Linked DNA regions of Desulfurobacterium sp. TC5-1. The protein of the gene in region 2 interacts with the protein of the main gene of each other region in a pairwise test. Links are inferred from orthologs where the notes say so. Each region holds a gene or a part of one and is shown on either strand. Other genes may lie near its edges.

Evidence for each region.
Region 1: the proteins of recA (region 2) and dprA interact in binary tests that used the Bacillus subtilis proteins (3 or more experiments, as listed by UniProt). The link is inferred for Desulfurobacterium sp. TC5-1 from one-to-one orthologs.

The regions. Positions count from the first base shown.
Region 1 is NZ_ATXC01000001.1:690,577-693,788, forward strand. The notes cover bases 218-3,098. They hold dprA (DNA-processing protein DprA), read right to left. Parts: upstream 2,240-3,098; coding sequence 1,196-2,239; downstream 218-1,195. Other genes in these bases: H153_RS0103450 (ABC transporter permease), read left to right, coding at 218-343; H153_RS0103455 (hypothetical protein), read right to left, coding at 387-626; hisB (imidazoleglycerol-phosphate dehydratase HisB), read right to left, coding at 628-1,215; H153_RS09845 (adenylate/guanylate cyclase domain-containing protein), read right to left, coding at 2,251-3,098. Also shown: more of H153_RS0103450, read left to right, coding at 1-217; more of H153_RS09845, read right to left, coding at 3,099-3,212. UniProt on the Bacillus subtilis protein: Protein that helps load RecA onto ssDNA during transformation. Binds cooperatively to circular ssDNA, is able to bridge different segments of DNA. Favors the loading of RecA onto SsbA- or SsbB-coated ssDNA and formation of RecA-DNA filaments.
Region 2 is NZ_ATXC01000002.1:79,803-82,885, forward strand. The notes cover bases 83-2,834. They hold recA (recombinase RecA), read left to right. Parts: upstream 83-833; coding sequence 834-1,835; downstream 1,836-2,834. Other genes in these bases: H153_RS0108005 (metallophosphoesterase family protein), read left to right, coding at 83-753; H153_RS0108015 (PilT/PilU family type 4a pilus ATPase), read left to right, coding at 1,819-2,834. In the rest of the region: more of H153_RS0108005, read left to right, coding at 40-82; more of H153_RS0108015, read left to right, coding at 2,835-2,907; H153_RS0108020 (RecX family transcriptional regulator), read left to right, coding at 2,891-3,083. UniProt on the Bacillus subtilis protein: Multifunctional protein involved in homologous recombination, DNA repair and competence.

The DNA.
Region 1 (3,212 bases), on a different replicon or contig from region 2:
AGGATGGGGAAGACCTCAAGGTGCTGAAGGCATAGGATGGATTGCTCTGGCAATTGTCATTTTCGGCGGATGGGAACCTATAAAGGTAGCCCTGGGGGCTTACCTCTTCAGTTTTCTCCAGGTTGCCGGTATTCTGCTCCAGGATAAGTTTCCTTCTGTACCTGCTCAGGTTTTTCAAGTTGCACCGTTTCCTCTTATGATCTTCACTCTCCTGTTCATCAACTACTTTAACAGAAAAGAAATTCAGGAAAAAGCTTTAACAAACCCCGTATTAAGAATTCTTTCGAAGATACTAAAAGCAAATCCTCCAGCATCCTTAGGAAAGGTATTCTACAGAAATTAAACCTTTTTAACTTTATAGAGCAAATAGAGTTGAATTCCTGCATTTAAGATGAATAATAAGCAAAAAGATTGAACAAGACTTGCGTAAGCTTCATCCCTTTCTTTCTCTTTTTTTCAAGCTCTAACTGCTTTTTATAACAATCTACAAGCTCTGGACTTGCAGAAGATTTCTCTAATCGCTCTATCTTCTCTTCAGCCTGAGCAGGAATTTTTATCGGCAGGTATTTTGCTATTATCGTTAAAAGTCCCGTGGCTATCAGTCCCAATTCATATCTTTTTTCCATTTCAAATTATCCCTTTGGTTGAAGGTATGCTATTCTTAAAACGTTCATCAATAGAAACAGCTTCCTTTAAGCTCCTTGCAACAGCCTTAAAAGAAGCTTCCGCAATGTGATGAAGATTCAATCCATAAAATAAATTCATATGAAGATTGCACTTTAATGAAAATGCAAAAGATTTCCAGAACTCTCTCCACAAGTCAAACTCAATTCCGTTAAGCACTTTCATCTCAGGAAAGTTGTTGTAAATAAAGTACGGCCTTCCTGAAAGGTCAACCGCAACCATCACAAGCGTTTCATCCATAGGAAGGATAAAACTACCGTACCTTTTAATCCCTCTTTTATCTCCCAAAGCCTCACTAAAAGCTTCACCCATCACGATTCCCACATCCTCTATGAGATGGTGATGATCAACTTCAACATCCCCAGCTGCAGTTATTTCTAAATCAAAACCTCCATGTTTAGAAAAAAGCTCAAGCATATGAGAAAGGAAAGGAATGTCCGTATTAATCTTGTATTTTCCCACACCATCAAGGTCTATTCTTATTTTTATGTCCGTTTCCTCCGTCTTCCTTCTAACTTCCGCCTTTCGCAAAATTACCTCCTTTAACTAAAAAATATCTATTTCCATCAGATCTAATAACACCCTCTGACTCAAGCTCAAAAAGTAGCGTAATAACTTCACAGTAAGGAAGTCCACTTTCTGCAACTATTTTATCAATATGAGCATCCCCCTTCAAAAGAACATCAATAATTGGCTGAAATTTATCATCTATTCCGCAATGATGGTTTTCCTCAGTTTTAAGGTAAGGAAGTTCTTCAAATATATCCTCAAAATCAACAATAGGCGTTGCTCCTTCCTTTAAAAGTCTATTACTTCCCCTACTGAAAACAGAATCAATATTGCCGGGTACAACAAATACATCTCTACCCTGCTCAAGGGCAAAACCAGCTGTTATAAGCGCGCCACTATTTTCATTAGCTTCAACAACAACCGTAGCAACAGAAAGGCCACTTATTATCCTATTCCTCCTTGGAAAATTTTCTTTTGAAGGTGGTGTACCAAATGGAAACTCTGAAATCAAAGCACCACCCTCTTCAAGAATCCTCTCTCTCAAATTCCTATTCCCGGAAGGATAATTTATATCTATACCACAACCAAGCACAGCGTAGGTAACACCTTTAGATTCCACTGCCCCTTTATGAGCTGCCGTATCTATCCCGTAAGCAAGCCCACTAACTACCGACACACCATGTGAAACAAGAAATGATGCAAGCTGATAGGCAATCTTCCTACCGTAAGAAGAACACTTCCTTGAACCCACAATAGAAATGGAGAAACCATCTTTTATCTCCCCTTTAATGTAAAGTACGGGCGGCGGAGCTGATATTTTTTTCAAGATGGAAGGATAAGCCTTTTCTGTAAAAGAAACTATTTTTACACCCGATGTTTGTGCTTTTTTAATTTCTTTCTCTGCCCTTAAAAGTTCCTCCCTTAAATCAAACTCTCCAGACCTGAAAGCTATTTCAAAACTTCCATATCTATCTATAAGCTTCTTTATTGTTTTTAGACCTATACCTTTCTTAAAATAAAAGGCAAGAGCATACAAAATTTCCATATAATCCCCTGCTATTTAGTTTTCATGTGGAATACACCATTCCAGTTCTGCGGTGGATGTTCAATTAGTATTCTACATCTTCTTACCATTTCTACCGCTGGAGGAAAATGGCTAATCTCATCAAATCGCTTTAAAGCCCTTTTAAATTCACCTCTCCGATAAAGTTCCAGAGCTTTTTCATACTTCTCTTTTAATCTAAAATTTTCAGCTGTTCTTTTTAAAAATGTATAAATTCTCACCGGCTGCTCTTTACCTTTAACTGTAACACTGTCAATCTCTACAGGAAAGAAAGAATGGTTAGAAAAATCAACTTGTTTCACACTGTTCTCAGAAGCCAAAATACACGTTCCATAAACCTTGTTAAGTCCTTCTATTCTTGATGCAAGGTTAACAGTATCACCAATTGCAGTATAATCAAAACGCTGGCTTGAACCCATATTCCCTACAACAGCACTACCCGTATTAATGCCAATTCCTATTTTAATTTCGGGAAATCCTTTGTTTCTAAGTTCTTTATTTAAATTCTTTAGAGTCTCTATCATTTCCCAACCAGATACAACTGCTTTTTCAGGATGTTTATCCACATTAAGTGGCGCGTTCCAGATGGCCATAATTGCATCACCTATATATTTATCGAGAGTTCCACTGTTTTTTAACACTACATCTGTAAGAGGTGTAAGAATAAGATTTAACAACTCAACCAATTTCTCAGGTCTTAATTTCTCGGAAATGGTAGTAAACCCTCTAATATCCGCAAATAGAACAGAAATTTCCCTTTTCTCACCACCAAGTTTGAGCTTTTCAGGATGCTGAACCATAATTTTCAGAAGGGCAGGTGAAACGTATGTATCAAACATGCTTTTTATAAATCTTGCTTCTCTGCTCTTTTTGGCTATAAAAAACACTTCATTTAAAATTATAAAGAAGACAACAAATAGCAGTATTTGAAATATGTTTGGAAAATACAGCTTTA
Region 2 (3,083 bases):
ACCTTTCACGAGTCAAACATAAGTTATAAAATTTTAATCATGATGAAGATAGGAATCATATCTGATATACACGCAAATTTGCACGCCCTCGAAGCCGTGGCAAAGGACATGGATTTAGAGGGAATAGATGAGGTATGGTGCCTTGGAGACACGATAAATTATGGAGCCTTCCCTAACGAATGCTGCCAATGGGTTATTGAAAATGTTTCCTCTTACATACTGGGCAACCACGAACTAATGCTTCTCGGGCTCGCATCCGTAGAAAATAGATATGTAAACGCATGTTTGAAATGGACAAAACAGGTAATAAGAGAAGATTACATAGAATACTTTGCTACTAAGAGTGTAATAAAAATTTTCGATGACGTAACCCTTGTACACGATAACCCCTTGTCCCCGGGGAGCATGCGGTATATTTTAACAAGAGGCGAAGCCGAAGAAGTACTCTTAAAATCCACCGCTCATGTATGTTTCTTCGGACACACTCACATTCCCATAGGATACCGTCTTTCAACTGTCGGTGCAGAGATTATCAAAACTCCAGTTTACACGATAGACTCCAGAAAACATTTGATCAACCCTGGAAGCGTGGGACAACCGAGAGACGGCATGCCTCTTGCTTCATATATAGTGCTTCAAGATAACACCCTCAGGCTAAAAAGAATCAAATATGATGTAAAAGGAGCAGCAAAAGCAATAATAGAGGCAAACCTGCCAATAATTATGGCCGCAAGACTTCTGGAAGGAGTATAAAAATCCTTAGAATTTAAGTTATAATATTACGCAATACATAAATACCATTAAAACTCATAAGATTTCAGAGGTAAAAAAATATGGAAGATGCAAAAGCAAAAGTTTTAAAAGAAGCCCTTAAACAAATTAAGAAAGATTATGGCGAAGGCGCCATAATGTTCTTGGGTGAAAAACCAAGCGAAAAAATACCATCAATAAGCACCGGCTCCATAAGTATAGATTATGCAACCGGTATAGGTGGTGTTCCAAGAGGAAGAATAACAGAAATCTATGGACCGGAATCATCCGGAAAAACAACCCTTGCACTTCACGTAATAGCAAACGCTCAAAAACAGGGAGGAATTGCTGCTTTCATAGATGCGGAACATGCTCTTGACCCTCTATATGCAAAAAAACTCGGAATAAACCTTGATGAACTTCTTATTTCTCAACCTGATAGCGGAGAGCAGGCCCTTGAAATAGCGGAAACTCTCGTCAGGAGCGGTGCCGTTGACGTAATAGTTATAGACTCCGTTGCCGCTCTTGTCCCTGAAGCAGAACTTAAAGGCGATATGGGTGACTCTCACGTAGGATTACAGGCAAGGCTCATGAGTCAAGCTTTAAGAAAACTCACAGCCGCAACCAACAAAAGTAACGCCGCCTTAATCTTCATAAATCAGGTAAGAGAAAAAATTGGAGGAACAAATTACGGACCCAATGAAACTACGACCGGCGGAAGAGCGCTAAAATTCTACTCTTCACTCAGAATAGAAGTTAGAAACGCAGGCGCTATAAAGGGAAAAAATGACGAACGGCTCGGCCATTCCGCACGGGTAAAGATAGTAAAAAATAAATTGGCTCCACCTTTTAGAGAGGCTTTTGTTGATATCTACTACGGGGAAGGCATTTCAAGGTGGGCTGAACTCATTATTCTTGGCGAGAAATTAGGGTTCATTAAGAAAAGCGGTTCCTGGTACTCCTACGGCAACATAAGACTCGGGCAGGGTAAAGAAAATGCAAGAAAATATCTAAAAGAACATCCGGAAGTGGCAGAGGAGATCGAAACCAAGATAAAGGAGAAGCTCTATGGCAACTCTGAATGAGATACTCGAAAAAGCCCTTGCCCTGGGGGCATCAGACATCCATTTGAGAATGAAAATGGTGCCGATATTTCGCATACAGGGGAAGCTCGTGAAAACGAATTTCCCGCCTTTAACAGGTGCTGAAATATTTGAATTTGTAAAGACAATTCTTCCAATAGAGAAAAAGAAAGAAATACCTATTCTGAAAAATTACGACACTTCGTACAGTATTCCCGGAGTCGGAAGGTTCAGGGTTAACATTTTCAAGCAGAGAAATACCTTTGCAATAGTTATGAGAGCAATTCCCACCAAAATTCCCACTATTGAGGAGTTGAACCTTCCAGAAATAATAAAAAAAATAGCTCTTGAGCACAGAGGACTTGTTCTCGTGACAGGAACGACAGGTTCAGGTAAATCAACCACTTTAGCTGCAATGCTCAATGAACTTAACCATAAAGATTCAAGGGTCGTAATAACGATAGAAGACCCTATAGAATATCTTCATAGAGACATAAAATCCATCTTTTACCAGAGAGAAGTCGGCGTTGATGCAGAGGACTTTTTCTCAGCACTGAAAGCCGCCCTTCGTGAAGACCCTGACGTTATCCTCGTAGGTGAAATGAGGGATCCGGAAACCGTTAGAACTGCTCTTGACGCAGCAGAAACCGGACACCTCGTATTTTCAACACTCCACACACTTGATGCCAAAGAAACCATCTACCGTATCGTCTCCTTTTTCCCTCCATATCACCAACAGGCAATCAGATATCAGCTTGCCTCTGTTCTAAAGGCAACAATTTCTCAACGACTCTTACCTAAAGCTGACGGAAAAGGAAGGGTTCCCGCCGTGGAGGTTATGATAACAACGGAAGCAATAAAGGAAAGAATCTTAAATCCTGAACTTACAGAGGAAATTCCAAACTTTATCGAAAAAGGTAGAGAAACTTATGGCTCTCAAACGTTTGACCAATCACTCTATCAACTGTGGAAAAACGGACTTATCACAAGAGAAGATGCTCTCAAATATGCAACAAGACCAGACGACCTTAAACTCAGAATGGAAGGAATCACTTCAGGTGAACTCAAAATTTAAGAAAGCCTTAACCTACGCTCTCCGGCTACTCAGCCGGAGGGACTACACTGAAAGAGAAATACTTTTCAAAATAAAGCAGCGTTTCCCCGAAGTTAATTCTGAAGAAGTAATAAAGCATTTAAAAGAAAACGGTTACCTTTCCGACTACAGAGTCGGCTTCAACTACGCCATATCAA